Regions from separate parts of the Lelliottia sp. CFBP8978 genome, predicted to be linked through region 3. Evidence: predicted binding sites of a transcription regulator. Region 3 holds the regulator's gene; each other region holds the start of a gene.
What was found. Region 3 encodes PurR, which represses purine synthesis genes. Its sites were predicted from a motif close to CANGCAAACGTTTGCNTG; they were not measured.
Positions count from the first base shown of each region.

Region 1 (5,093 bases), 1.8 Mb from region 3:
ATTCTGGCGACCCATCTTTCTGATAAAGCCGTCGATTTTCGCGAGATTGATTATACCCGCCCAACCTGCATTCTGATGGGTCAGGAAAAAACCGGGATCACCCAGGAAGCGCTGGATCTGGCGGATCAAGACATTATTATCCCGATGACGGGCATGGTGCAGTCCTTAAATGTATCTGTTGCCTCCGCGCTGATTTTGTATGAAGCGCAGCGCCAGCGGCAGAATGCGGGGATGTATGAGCGCGAAAACAGCATGCTTCCTGAAGATGAACAGCAGCGTCTGTTGTTCGAGGGGGGTTATCCTGTCCTTGCCCGCGTCGCAAAGCAAAAAAACCTGCCCTATCCCCACGTCAACGCACAAGGTGAAATCGAAGCCGATGCCGCGTGGTGGACAACAATGCAATCATCCCAGGAAACCCGCAATCATCCCGGCGTCACTGCTACGATAAATGAGCACAATCCCGCGCGCTATGTAGCCGGAAGAAATGAAGACCGCCTGAAGGATGAAGAGTAATGAACGGCCGCCTGCTCGATGCCGTTCCGCTGAATACGCTAACGGGCGTTGGCGCGGCGCAAAGCAATAAGCTGGCAAAAATCGGTCTGCACACCGTGCAGGATCTGCTCCTGCATCTCCCTTTGCGATACGAAGATCGCACCCAGCTTTATGCCATCGGCGATCTGCTACCTGGTATCTACGCCACCGTGGAAGGCGAAGTCCTGAACTGTAATATCTCTTTTGGCGGCCGCCGAATGATGACGTGTCAGATCAGTGATGGTTCCGGCATTCTCACCATGCGATTCTTTAACTTCAGCGCGGCGATGAAAAATAGCCTCGCCGCAGGGCGTCGGGTGCTGGCGTATGGCGAAGCCAAACGAGGCAAATACGGCGCGGAGATGATCCACCCGGAATACCGCGTGCAGGGCGATCTCAGTACGCCGGAACTGCAAGAGACACTCACTCCAGTTTATCCCACGACCGAAGGCGTTAAACAGGCAACGCTGCGCAAACTTACCGATCAGGCGCTTGAACTGCTCGATACTTGCGCCATTACCGAGCTGCTGCCGCCCGAGCTGGCACAGGGGATGATGAGCCTGCCGGAAGCTATTCGCACACTGCACCGCCCGCCGCCCTCTTTACAGCTCAGCGATCTAGAAAGCGGCCAGCACCCGGCACAGCGTCGGCTTATTCTTGAAGAGTTGCTGGCACATAACCTAAGCATGCTGGCGCTTCGCGCCGGTGCCCAGCGTTTTCATGCGCAATCCCTTGCTGTAAGCGATGCGTTAAAAAATAAGCTTCTGGCCTCGCTGCCTTTCAAACCGACTGGCGCACAGGCGCGGGTCACCGCAGAGATCGAACGCGATATGGCGCTCGACGTGCCGATGATGCGCCTGGTTCAGGGAGACGTAGGTTCCGGTAAAACGCTGGTTGCCGCGCTGGCTGCATTGCGCGCCATTGCTCACGGTAAACAGGTGGCGCTGATGGCACCGACAGAACTGCTTGCCGAGCAACACGCCAATAACTTCCGTCACTGGTTCGCCCCGCTTGGCATTGAAGTGGGCTGGCTGGCCGGAAAGCAAAAAGGCAAAGCACGTCTTGCGCAACAGGAAGCCATCGCCAGCGGTCAGGTACAGATGATTGTCGGTACCCACGCTATTTTCCAGGAACAGGTGCAGTTTAACGGCCTTGCGCTGGTGATCATCGACGAACAGCACCGCTTTGGCGTGCATCAGCGGCTGGCGCTGTGGGAAAAAGGGCTTCAACAAGGCTTTCACCCTCACCAGCTGATCATGACGGCCACTCCCATCCCACGAACACTGGCGATGACCGCCTATGCCGATCTGGATACATCGACTATCGACGAACTCCCTCCGGGACGAACGCCGGTCACCACGGTGGCTATCCCGGACACGCGCCGCTCAGAGATCATCGAACGAGTACGCCATGCCTGCACTCAGGAAGGCAGACAGGCATATTGGGTTTGCACACTCATTGAAGAGTCCGACCTGCTGGAAGCCCAGGCCGCAGAGGCGACGTGGGAAGAGCTGAAGCTGGCGCTACCCGAGCTGAACGTCGGACTGGTGCATGGCCGTATGAAACCCTCGGAAAAACAATCCGTGATGCAGTCGTTCAAACAGGGCGATTTGCATTTGCTGATCGCCACAACGGTCATCGAAGTGGGTGTGGATGTCCCCAACGCCAGCCTGATGATCATCGAAAACCCGGAGCGTCTGGGTCTTGCGCAACTCCACCAGCTGCGGGGCCGCGTTGGCCGTGGTGCAGTCGCTTCCCACTGCGTGCTGCTGTTCAAATCCCCGCTTTCCAAAACGGCACAAATGCGCCTGCAGGTCCTGCGCGACAGCAATGACGGCTTTGTGATTGCGCAAAAAGATCTTGAGATCCGTGGGCCTGGTGAACTGTTAGGCACTCGCCAGACCGGTAATGCCGAATTCAAAGTCGCCGACTTGCTGCGCGATCAGTCTCTCATCCCGGAAGTTCAAAGGCTTGCACGCTACATTCATGAACGCCATCCTGCCCAGGCCGCCGCATTGATTGAGCGCTGGATGCCGGAAACCGAACGTTATTCCAACGCCTGATAAATCCCGCCAGATACGCTTTTAAATTTTTTAAATGCAATCGTTTGCTTTTACCATTCGGTCAGATAAAATGCCCGCTTTTCCACCGTGGGATTGCCGCCGATGTCCGTTAACGCCGTAGAGTCGCCAGATGCGCAACCGATTGCGCAGGTTCAATATAATAGTGAATTAATTTACCGCCTTGAAGACCGCCCGCCTCTGGCACAGACTCTGTTCGCAGCATGTCAGCACCTGCTGGCGATGTTCGTGGCCGTTATCACACCTGCCCTGCTGATTTGCCAGGCGCTGGGATTACCCGCCCAGGACACTCAACACATCATCAGCATGTCGCTGTTTGCATCCGGTGTAGCCTCGATTATTCAAATTAAAGCCTGGGGTCCGGTCGGGTCAGGGCTGCTCTCGATTCAGGGCACCAGCTTTAACTTTGTGGCTCCGCTGATCATGGGTGGAACAGCACTGAAAACCGGCGGTGCCGATGTGCCGACGATGATGGCGGCGCTGTTTGGCACGCTGATGCTGGCAAGCTGTACGGAAATGGTGATCTCCCGCGTCCTGCATCTGGCGCGCCGGGTGATCACGCCGCTGGTTTCCGGCGTAGTGGTCATGATTATCGGCCTGTCATTGATTCAGGTAGGCCTGACCTCTATCGGCGGCGGCTATGCGGCCATGAGCGACCACACCTTTGGCGCACCGAAAAACCTGCTGCTGGCGGGCGTGGTGCTGGCAATTATTATTCTGCTCAACCGTCAGCGTAACCCGTACCTGCGTGTGGCTTCTCTGGTGATCGCGATGGCGGCCGGATATCTGATGGCCTGGGCGCTGGGCATGCTGCCGGAGAACACCGCTCCAGCCAACAGCCCGCTGATCATGGTCCCGACGCCGCTGTATTACGGCTTAGGTATCGACTGGAGCCTGCTGCTGCCGCTGATGCTGGTATTTATGATTACCTCGCTGGAAACCATCGGCGACATCACGGCCACCTCAGACGTCTCAGAACAGCCCGTTTCTGGCCCGCTCTATATGAAACGCTTAAAAGGCGGCGTGCTGGCGAATGGCCTGAACTCGTTTGTCTCGGCCGTATTCAACACCTTCCCGAATTCCTGCTTCGGCCAGAATAACGGCGTGATCCAGTTGACCGGCGTAGCCAGCCGCTACGTGGGCTTTGTGGTTGCGCTGATGCTGATCGTCCTCGGACTGTTCCCGGCGGTGAGTGGTTTTGTGCAGCACATTCCTGAACCGGTGCTGGGCGGTGCAACGCTGGTGATGTTCGGCACTATCGCCGCTTCCGGCGTGCGTATTGTCTCCCGTGAGCCGTTAAACCGCCGTGCGATCATGATTATCGCGCTCTCCCTGGCCGTAGGCCTGGGGGTTTCTCAGCAGCCGCTGATCCTGCAATTTGCGCCAGACTGGGTGAAAAATCTGCTCTCCTCGGGGATTGCCGCTGGCGGCATCACTGCCATCATTCTGAACCTCGTTTTCCCGCCTGAAAAAAACTAACGGTTATCACGGCAGGCTCTCATTGCCTGCCGTGATACCTAATGACACGAATCCCGCCTTGAGCATTGCGCATAAATCGTGCATAACTCCTCTATGTGCGTTTGACGGGATGGAAGACGATGAAATTTATTGGAAAGCTACTCCTCTGGATTTTGATTGCGGTCATGATCGCAGTCCTGGCCTTTTATTTTCTTATTCAGACCCGCTGGGGCGCGGCTCAGGTGAGCAGTTGGGTGACGGTTAATACCGATTACGAACTCAATTTTGATCTGATGGATCACCGGTTTTCATCCCCTTCTCACCTCATTCTGGAAAATGTCACCTTTGGTCGCGACGGCAAACCGGCCACACTGGTGGCAAAAACGGTCGATATTGGCCTGAGCAGTCGCCAGCTCACCGATCCCGTGCATATGGATACCATCACCCTGACCGATGGCACGCTCAATCTCTCGCCGCAGACCGCTCCGCTCCCCTTCCAGGCCGACCGCCTGCAGCTGAATAACATGGCGTTTAACAGCCCCAATACTGCGTGGGATCTGAGTGCGCAGAAAGTAACAGGCGGCGTGAGCCCCTGGCAGCCGGAAGCAGGCAATGTGCTCGGCAAAAAAGCGCAGATTCAGATGAGCGCCGGATCCCTCACCCTCAATGGCGTGCCTGCGAGCAATGTGCTGATCCAGGGCGAGTTGAACGACAAAGAGGTGAATTTGGGCACTATCGGCGCCGATATGGCCCGTGGCTCGCTGACCGGCACCGCGCGGCGTAACGCTGACGGGGGCTGGGTCATCGACACTATGCGCCTGAACGACATTCGTCTGCAAAGCGACAAATCATTCATGGATTTCTTTGCGCCCATTACCACGCTGCCTTCGCTGCAAATTGGTCGCCTGGAGGTCACCGACGCACGTCTGCAAGGACCGGACTGGGCAGTGACCGACCTTGATTTAAGCCTGCGTAATCTCACGTTAAGTAAAGGCGACTGGCAGAGCCAGGAAGGGCGTTTAT
Region 1 is NZ_CM188253.1:75,947-81,039, reverse strand. It holds gene trmH (tRNA (guanosine(18)-2'-O)-methyltransferase TrmH) at 1-513, shown strand, start outside; gene recG (ATP-dependent DNA helicase RecG) at 513-2,594, shown strand; gene SOM82_RS00345 (nucleobase:cation symporter-2 family protein) at 2,697-4,091, shown strand; gene SOM82_RS00340 (AsmA family protein) at 4,211-5,093, shown strand, end outside.
Region 1: the regulator PurR is predicted to act here: its motif matches at 2,628-2,645, upstream of SOM82_RS00345 (nucleobase:cation symporter-2 family protein).

Region 2 (5,093 bases), 1.3 Mb from region 3:
ATCGCTCAGGATGTCACGCAGGTTAAAGCGTCCGCCGCGCCCGCCGTCGCTCACCAGCTCCGGCATGGCGTTTGACAAACCGCCCGCACCGACGTCATGGATGAACAGGATTGGGTTTGCATCCCCAAGCTGCCAGCAGCGGTCGATCACTTCCTGGCAACGACGCTCCATCTCCGGGTTGTCACGCTGCACAGAGGCAAAATCCAGATCCGCATCAGACTGGCCAGAGGCCATAGATGATGCCGCGCCACCGCCCAGCCCGATATTCATTGCCGGGCCACCCAGCACGATCAGTTTGGCGCCAACGGTGATCTCGCCTTTTTGCACGTGATCGGCACGGATATTACCGATCCCGCCCGCCAGCATGATCGGCTTGTGGTAGCCGCGCAGCTCTTCGCCGTTGTGGCTATCCACTTTCTCTTCATAGGTACGGAAGTAGCCGTTCAGCGCCGGGCGACCAAACTCGTTGTTAAACGCCGCGCCGCCGAGGGGGCCTTCGGTCATGATGTCGAGTGCGGTAACAATGCGCTCCGGCTTACCGAAATCTTCTTCCCACGGCTGTTCAAAGCCCGGAATACGCAGGTTAGACACCGAAAAGCCCACCAGGCCCGCTTTTGGTTTTGCACCGCGCCCGGTCGCGCCTTCATCACGGATTTCACCGCCGGAACCGGTCGCAGCGCCTGGCCATGGCGAAATTGCCGTCGGGTGGTTATGGGTTTCCACTTTCATCAGGATGTGCGCCGGCTCCTGATGGAAATCATAGCGCCCTGCTTCGCGGTCGGCGAAGAAGCGGCCAACCTCGGAACCTTCCATCACCGCCGCGTTGTCTTTATAAGCCGACAGCACGTGATCCGGAGTCTGTTCAAAGGTGTTTTTGATCATTTTGAACAGCGACTTCGGCTGTTCTTCGCCGTCGATAATCCAGTCGGCATTAAAAATTTTATGACGGCAGTGCTCAGAGTTGGCCTGCGCAAACATATAGAGTTCGATATCGTTCGGGTTGCGGTTCAGCTTAACGAACGCATCCTGCAGGTAATCAATCTCATCATCCGCCAGCGCCAGCCCTAAACGCAAGTTAGCGTCAATCAGCGCCTGACGGCCCTGCCCCAGCAAATCCACGCTTTGAACAGGTGCGGGTTGATGGTGGGAGAACAGTTGCTGCGCGTCGTCCAGAGAGGCAAACACGCTCTCCATCATGCGATCGTGCAGTTCATCGGCAACCGTCTGCCATTGTTCTTTCGTCAGGGTCGAGGCTTCAACGTAATACGCCACGCCGCGCTCCAGACGATTAATCCGGGTCAGCCCGCAGTTGTGGGCGATGTCGGTGGCTTTAGAAGACCAGGGGGAGATGGTGCCAGGGCGAGGTGTCGCCAGGATCAGTTTGCCGGTTGGCGCATGGCTGCTCAAACTCGGTCCATACTTGAGCAAACGTTCGAGCTGCGCCTGTTGCTGCGCATTTAATGGAGCATTCAGGTCAGCAAAATGGACATACTCAGCGTAAATATGGCTTACCGGAAGATCGGCAGCCTGAAAACGTGCCAGCAGTTTGTTGATACGGAAGGCAGACAGTGCAGGCGAACCACGCAGAATTTCCATCATAAGTCTCTCGTCTTCGAAGCGCCTGAGGCGCTTACAGTGTGCGCAAGGGGAAAACGGGCGTCATTATAGAGAATCCTGAGCGCCGACGAAACCGTTTGCGTCGAAATAAAATCAATACCGTTCTTTATCAATTGATGTGACCAAACTCTCTAATTGGTTGCCAACTGGCGCAAGTTTACGCAAAATGCCGCACATTCAATAGCAAACCTTATTCTTAACATGGCTACAGCATACTGAGGCATCGCACGGCGCAGAGAATTAACTAATTGAAAAAATTAAAGATTAATTATCTGCTCATCGGCATTGTGACCTTGCTGTTGGCAGCGGCCTTATGGCCATCAATCCCATGGTTCGGCAAAGCCGAAAATCGCATCGCTGCAATTAAGGAGCGAGGGGAGCTGCGCGTCAGTACCATCAACTCGCCCCTCACCTACAACAATATTAACGGCAAAATCACCGGCCTGGATTATGAGCTGGCGCAGCAGTTTGCCGACTATCTTGGCGTTAACCTCAAAATCACCGTACGCCAGAATATCAGCCAGCTGTTCGACGATCTGGATAACGGCGATGCCGACATGCTGGCCGCCGGACTGGTCTATAACAGCGAACGCAGTAAAAACTATCAGCCGGGACCGACCTACTACTCTGTGTCACAGCAGCTGGTGTATCGCGTGGGCGGCGTTCGTCCACGCTCACTGGCCACACTTAACGATCAGCAACTGACGATTGCCCCCGGCCATGTGGTGATTGACGACCTGCGTTCGCTGAAAGAGAAGAAATATCCCGATCTCAGCTGGAAGGTCGATGAAAAGCTGGGCACCACGGCGCTGCTGGAGCAGGTGAAGGACAAAAAGCTCGCCTATACGATCGCCGATTCTGTGGCAATCAGTTTGTTCCAGCGCGTTCACCCGGAGATTGCCGTTGCGCTGGATGTCACCGACGAGCAGCCCGTCACCTGGTTTAGTCCGCTCGATGATGACCAGACCCTTTCCGCCGCCATGCTCGATTTCTTCAATTCAATGAACGAAGACGGCATCCTCGCGCGGCTGGAGGAGAAATATCTCGGTCATGGCGGCGATTTTGATTATGTCGATACCCGCAGCTTCCTGCGCGCCGTGGACAGTGTTCTGCCCGATCTGCAGCCGCTGTTTGAGAAATATGCTCAGGAGATAGACTGGCGTCTGCTGGCGGCGATCTCTTATCAGGAATCGCACTGGGACGCGCAAGCCACCTCGCCGACCGGGGTACGCGGCCTGATGATGCTGACCAAAAATACGGCGCAGAGCCTCGGCCTGACTGACCGTACCGACGCCGAACAGAGCATCAGCGGCGGCGCGCGTTATTTACAGGATATGATGGCGAAAGTGCCGGAAACCGTGCCGGAAGAAGAGCGGATCTGGTTTGCGCTGGCGGCGTACAATATGGGCTACGCGCACATGCTTGACGCCCGCGCGTTGACCGCCAAAACGAAGGGTAATCCTGACAGCTGGTCTGACGTAAAACAGCGTTTACCGCTGTTAAGCCAGAAACCCTGGTACAACAAGCTCACCTACGGATACGCGCGTGGACATGAGGCGTACGCCTACGTGGAGAATATTCGTAAGTATCAGATAAGCCTGGTAGGTTATCTGATGGAGAAAGAAAAAGAAGTGACGGAAGCGAAACAGCTGGCGCAGAGCTACCCGGTGGTGTCTGTGCACGAGCTCAACCACCCAAGGACTTCAATTCAGCCTTTTGTTGCTTTTTCTGCTGACGGCGCATTCGAAAGAAATCACTTAATAGCCCCGAACACTCTGGTGCAAGCACCCCGTCGATAATCTGTACCTGATGATTCATGCCCGGGTGTCCAAGCACATCCATCAGTGAACCCGCCGCGCCGGTTTTTTCATCTCGCGCACCAAACACCAGCGTACCGATGCGGCTATGCACCATTGCGCCTGAGCACATGACGCACGGCTCAAGAGTGACGTAGAGCGTGGTATCCAGCAGACGATAATTTTGCAGCACCATGCCGCCCTGACGCAGAGCCATGATTTCGGCATGCGCAGTGGGATCGTGGCGGCCAATCGGGCGGTTCCATCCCTCCCCAATCACCTGGTTATTATGTACCAGAACGGCGCCCACGGGCACTTCACCCTCGTCCCAGGCGCGTTGGGCAAGCGTGAGCGCATGGCGCATCCAGTATTCATGGTTGAGTTCAGGATCAGACAACGCAACGGTCTCCAGTGGAAAGCGGGCGGCATTATACACACCCGTTATGCTTATACACAAAATCATTCCAGTTGCTGAAGATCGCCCGCCGGGGTAACGCGCCAGCGGTGCTGGCAGAAGTAAAGAAGTGGGTTGTCTTGTTTACTGTCGCTGTAACCGCTGTAGAGACGCAACGGTGTGCCGATTTTTTTCTCCAGTTGCACCACCTTTTCATGGCCCAGACAGCGCAGGGTCAGCACCCAGCCACCGTATCGGCGATCCATTTGGGTGGCGATCAGATTAACCCGCGGTAGCCAGGGTGTGTCGAAATAGACCTGTTCCACCAGCGGCTGCGGCGAACCGGTAATCAACCAGATATCCGCGTCATTGGCGTTGAGATAATTGGTGAGACGGTCCTGAACCACCGGAAACGCGGTGACATGACCGCGAAACCAGTGGACAAAATCCTGCTCAAGCTGTTTAAGCCGCGCTTCGCTATGGCCAAAAGTGCATCCCCACAGCAACAGGCTCATTGGCCAGCGCGCCGCACGTCCTTTGATCAAAAGCGCAATGCCGATGACGGGTAAAAGTGGCAGCACGAGCAGTGCATTCAGGGGCTGGCGACGCAACAGATAGCGCATGAAACTGCCAAACATATCTTGTTGGTGTAGCGTTCCATCTAAATCAAAAAAGACGACACGACGCTCGTGATTAACCAAACCTTACTCCTCTGGATCGTTGAACCCTAACAGCCAGGTAAACAGGAACCCGGCGATAACCGCTATCAAATAGCCTAACAGATAGAGCATGACTTTTCCGGTCACGATGGTTAATGCCAGGGGTAAACCGGAGATCCCGAAGGTAATAACGGTTGCCACTTTCCAGTAGCTGATCAGCGCACCGCCCACTGCGCCCCCGAGACAGGCACCGATAAACGGCTTTCCAAGCGGCAGCGTCACCCCAAAAATAAGGGGTTCACCAATACCGAGCAAACCCACTGGCAACGCCCCCTTGATGACTTTTTTCAGGCGAGCGTTGCGGGTCTTCATCAGCACCGCGATGGCGGCACCGACCTGGCCTACCCCGGCCATGGATAATATTGGCAATAGCGCGTTGTAACCGTGCGCCTGAACCAGCTCAACGTGAATGGGCACCAGCCCCTGATGCAGCCCGGTTAAGACCAGCGGCAGGAATGTTCCGGACAGAATCGCCCCGACCAGCAGACCGCCGCGATCGATAGCCAGCGACGCCCCGTGGGCGATCGCGTCGGAAATCCAGCCTCCGAGCGGTTGCAGAGCAATAAT
Region 2 is NZ_CM188253.1:3,176,416-3,181,508, forward strand. It holds gene purL (phosphoribosylformylglycinamidine synthase) at 1-1,599, opposite strand, end outside; gene mltF (membrane-bound lytic murein transglycosylase MltF) at 1,866-3,416, shown strand; gene tadA (tRNA adenosine(34) deaminase TadA) at 3,304-3,810, opposite strand; gene yfhb (phosphatidylglycerophosphatase C) at 3,873-4,508, opposite strand; gene SOM82_RS14945 (PTS transporter subunit EIIC) at 4,512-5,093, opposite strand, start outside.
Region 2: the regulator PurR is predicted to act here: its motif matches at 1,684-1,701, upstream of purL (phosphoribosylformylglycinamidine synthase).

Region 3 (5,093 bases):
CGCCTGCATGCGATACCCCAGCAGGGCAAGCGCCACGGTAACCAGCATCACGCTGGTGGTGGTCATCAGCGGTGTGGCAATCAGCGCAGAGACAATCAGGCTCGCCAGGAAGCACAGACCCAATTGCAGAGTGTTTTGCAGTGCTGCGGCGCGGCCGGTTGCCTGTGGGAACGGGCGCAGAGCCTGGGCCACCACGATAGGGTAGATAGCACCGTTAGCCACGGCCATCACACAGAACGGGATCAGGATTTCGACCAACGACGCGCCGGGTATAAACCCGACAGCCCATGTGCCGATCACGCTGGCGGCATACAGAACCAGAAGCCAGGGGAGCATCTGGTGACCCTGCCATTTTTGCAGCGCCGCGCGGCAACCATACCCGCCCACCAGGAAAGCAATCGTCTGTGGGACGTAGCTCAGACCAATCACTGCCGGGCTGTAACCCATCTCATGCAGAATGAATGGCGACCCGGTGAGCCAGGCAAAAAAACTGGCAGAACAGGCGGCGTAAATCAGCACATTGCCGCGATAAGCGCGCGAACGCAGAAGCGACAGGAAGGTTACCCGGCTTTCATTATTCTCAGCGGTTTTGGCCGGCGCAGGTTTCAGCGTCAAGGCCGGCAACATTAAGGCCAGCGTAATGATGAACAACGTAGCAAAGATGGCCTGCCAGTCAAAATGCACCAGGATCCAGCTGCCGAGCAGCGGTGCCAGCGCCGGAGAAAGACCCACCAGCGGCATAATGGTGGCAAAAATACGGTTTACCCGTGAGGCCGGATAATAATCCGTGACCAGCGCCTGCCAGGTGACGGCGGCGGCACACACGCCAAAGGCCTGAACAAAACGCAGGACCAGCAGCCAGGTGGCATCGCGCACCCACAGCATCCCGAGGCAACCGGCCGCGAAAATAGCCAGGCCGATCAGTAACACAGGCTTGCGGCCATAGCGGTCAGAAAGTGGTCCCCAGAGCAGCTGGGCGAAGGCAAAGCCGGCCAGAAACACGCTCAGGCTGGCGCTGATGGCTGCAGCAGGCGTCTGGAGATCGGCCTGCATCGCGGCGAACGCGGGCAGATACATATCGGTGGCCAAAAAGCCCAGCACGCTTAAGCCGCCGAGCCAGACCAAAAATCCTTTGTTGGGTTGCATTGTTATATTTTCCTAAGAAGGCAGGTACACACTGGCGCAAAGTGTAGGGAGTGCAATCTGCCTTGTGAAACGCTAATATTTGGCGGTTGCATTCAAAAATTTTGCAGGCAAAAAATGTGGTCTGAATATTCCCTGGAAGTGGTAGATGCGGTCGCTCGCAATGGCAGCTTTAGCGGTGCGGCGCAAGAGCTGCATCGCGTTCCTTCTGCTATCAGCTATACGGTGCGTCAGCTGGAAGAGTGGCTGGCGGTTCCGCTGTTTGAGCGTCGTCACCGCGACGTGGTTCTAACGCCAGCAGGCGCGTGGTTTTTGAAAGAAGGGCGCTCTGTTATCAAAAAAATGATGATCACGCGAGAACAGTGCCAGCAGATTGCCAATGGCTGGCGCGGGCATCTGTCTATTGCGGTTGATAATATCGTTAAACCCGAACGCACCCGGCAGATGATCGTCGACTTCTATCGCCATTTCTCGGACGTAGAACTTCGCGTCTCGCAGGAGGTATTTAATGGCGTGTGGGATGCGCTGTCGGATGGCAGGGTAGAGATGGCGATCGGGGCGACGCAGGCGATCCCGGTGGGTGGGCGCTATGCGTTTCGGGATATGGGCTCATTGAGCTGGACCTGCGTTGTCGCCCGCCATCATCCGCTGGCGGCAATGGACGGCCCGCTGAGCGATGATACGTTGCGCAACTGGCCTTCACTGGTGCTGGAGGATACCTCCCGCTCGCTGCCTAAACGCATTACCTGGCTACTGGATAACCAGCGACGCGTGGTTGCGCCAGACTGGGAGTCCTCGGCAACTTGTCTCTCCGCCGGGCTGTGCGTGGGGATGGTGCCGGTTCACTTCGCTCGCCCTCGCATCGATCGCGGCGAGTGGGTGGCGTTGACGCTGGAAAATCCCTTCCCGGATGCGGCATGCTGTCTGACCTGGCAACAAAACGATATGTCGCCTGCGCTGGCGTGGCTGCTGGATTATCTGGGGGACAGTGAAACGCTGAACAAAGAGTGGCTGAAGGAGCCGGAGTAACCGGCTCCCCTCAGATTAACGGCGATAGTCGCGGAACGGACCATCTGCAACTGAACGGCGTTCGATCAGACGCGGGTGTACTTCAATCGACTGTGATTCTTCACGTTTGCTGACGATGCGGTCCATCAGCATATTAAAGGCTGTTTCACCCAGCGAGTCTTTCGGCTGGTGAATGGTTGTCAGCGCCGGGGTGAAGTAGCGGGCGTTGCGCACGTTATCGTACCCGATCACGGAAATGTCCTGCGGCACGCGCAAACCGAGCTCATCGGCTGCGCAAAGAGCCCCCATCGCCATAATATCACCACCGATAAAGACCGCGGTTGGACGGTGCGACTGGGAGACGATCTGCTGCATCGCGCGATAGCCGGATTCCGGCTCGAAGTCGCCCTGTACAATCCAGTTTTCTGGCACGGTGATCAGCGCTTCTTCCATCGCTTTCATAAAACCAGCAAGACGCCCAGCGCCGGTATTGCGCTCAAGCGGACCCGGGATCACGCCGATTTCACGATGACCGCGCTCAATCAGATAGCGGCCCGCCATGTAGCCGCCTTCAAAGGCGTTGTCGTTGACGGAATCAGTAAAATCAGCGCGGGTATCACCCCAGTCCATCACCACCATCGGAATGTGGCGGTACTCCTCCAGCATGGAAAGTACTGACTCCGGGTATTCAGAACACATCACCAGCAGGCCGTCGACGCGTTTCTGCGCCATCATCGACAGATACGCGCGTTGTTTTTCCTGGCTGTTCCAGGCATTGCCCAGAATCAGGGTATAGCCTTTCTGGAAACAGTTTTTCTCGACCGCTTCGATGATCTCGGCAAAATAGGCCGCTTCGCTACTGGTGGCCAGCAGGCCGATAGATTTGGTGTGGTTGACTTTCAGGCTACGCGCAACGGCACTGGGGGAGTAGTGCAGTTCCTTGATCGCCGCCCACACCGCGTTGCGCGTTTCTTCCGCAACGAAACGGGTTTTGTTAATTACATGTGATACGGTTGTAGTGGAAACGTTTGCGCGTTTCGCCACATCTTTGATTGTTGCCATTACATGTCACTCCAGACCATATCTTAAACTCCTGAAATACTTAAAGGTAAACGTTTGCCTTCTCTCACCCTTATCTCGCAATGTAAATTGCGATACGCCGGGAAAACGACTCAGAACGTCAGGAGGGGGTCAGTGGCCGGTACGCTTATAAATTTAGCGTGGAATTTTGTCTCATCTTGATGAAAAGGGGAAGAGCAAAAACGGTTATCAGCCTAAATCCAGGAAGATTTTTGGGGTAAACTGTGTAAAAATGAGCAAGCTCACTATTCGTGGGGAGATTAAAAGGAGAAAAATTGATGAGTACCGATCTTAAGTTTTCGCTGACGACAACTATTATTGTTCTGGCTCTGATTGTCGCTGCGGGTCTGACCGCTGCACTGCACTGATTTAAACGGGGGAGAGACTCTCCCTCGTTCTCCTCTCTGATTGTTACCCTTATTGCAAAAATCTTTTGCTGATTTGTTAACTTCTCATTTTTTGTGATTGATGTCATGCTTTTGACTTCTTAGTTCTGTGTCGCGTAATGACACGGCATCCGGAGTTGAACAATGAAAATCAATTTTCCTCTGCTGGCCCTGGCGATTGGCGCTTTTGGGATTGGCACCACCGAGTTTTCCCCAATGGGGCTGTTGCCGGTTATTGCCAGAGGGGTAGACGTCTCTATTCCGGCGGCGGGTATGCTGATCAGCGCCTACGCCATTGGCGTGATGATTGGTGCGCCTCTGATGACGCTGCTGCTGTCTCATCGCGCACGCCGCAATGCCCTTATTTTCCTGATGGCGATTTTTACGCTGGGCAACGTGCTCTCGGCGATGGCTCCTGATTACACCACGCTGCTGCTGTCACGCATTCTGACCAGCCTGAACCACGGCGCGTTCTTTGGCCTCGGCTCGGTGGTGGCTGCAAGCGTGGTGCCAAAACACAAACAGGCCAGCGCGGTTGCCACCATGTTTATGGGGCTGACCATTGCCAATATTGGCGGTGTTCCGGCGGCGACCTGGCTGGGCGAGGTCATTGGCTGGCGGATGTCGTTCCTCGCTACGGCGCTGTTAGGTGTCGTTGCGATGGTGGCATTGTTCTTCTCGCTGCCAAAAGGAGAAGCGGGCGAGCGGCCTGATGTCCGTAAAGAGTTGTCGGTGCTGGTTCGTCCGCAGGTGCTGTCGGCTCTGCTCACGACGGTATTAGGCGCAGGCGCAATGTTCACGCTCTATACCTATATTTCCCCGGTTCTGCATGATATTACGCACGCCACTCCGATCTTTGTGACGGCCATGCTGGTGCTGATTGGCGTAGGTTTCTCCATTGGCAACTATCTGGGCGGCAAGCTGGCGGATCGTTCGGTCAGCGGTACGCTGAAAGGCTTTTTAACGCTGCTGATCGTTATCATGGTGGCGATTCCCTGGTTGGCGCGCAACGAGTTTGGGGCGGCTATTGCTATGGTGGTGTGGGGCGCGGCAACTTTTGCGGTTGTTCCGCCGCTGCAGATGCGTGTGATGCGCGTTGCCCACGAAGCACCGGGGCTTTCGTCATCCGTCAATATCGGGGCGTTTAATCTGGGTAATGCGCTGGGGGCGGCAGCGGGCGGTGCGGTGATCTCCGGCGGCCTGGGATACAGCTTTGTTCCGGTGATGGGGGCGATCATTGCGGCGCTGGGTCTGCTACTGGTGCTGGTGTCGGGCCGTAAACAGCCGGAACCGGTAAGCGCGACAGAGTCATGAAAAAACGCAGAAGGGGAGCCCCTTCTGCGTGTCTCTTATGATGCGAAGTTCTTCGCAACAAATTGCCAGTTAACCAGCGCCCAGAAATGCTCAAGGTAGTTCGGGCGCGCGTTACGGTAATCAATGTAGTAGGCATGTTCCCACACATCGACGGTCATCAGC
Region 3 is NZ_CM188253.1:1,924,607-1,929,699, forward strand. It holds gene punC (purine nucleoside transporter PunC) at 1-1,146, opposite strand, end outside; gene punR (DNA-binding transcriptional activator PunR) at 1,261-2,172, shown strand; gene purR (HTH-type transcriptional repressor PurR) at 2,188-3,213, opposite strand; gene cydH (cytochrome bd-I oxidase subunit CydH) at 3,510-3,599, shown strand; gene SOM82_RS09050 (MFS transporter) at 3,762-4,931, shown strand; gene sodB (superoxide dismutase [Fe]) at 4,967-5,093, opposite strand, start outside.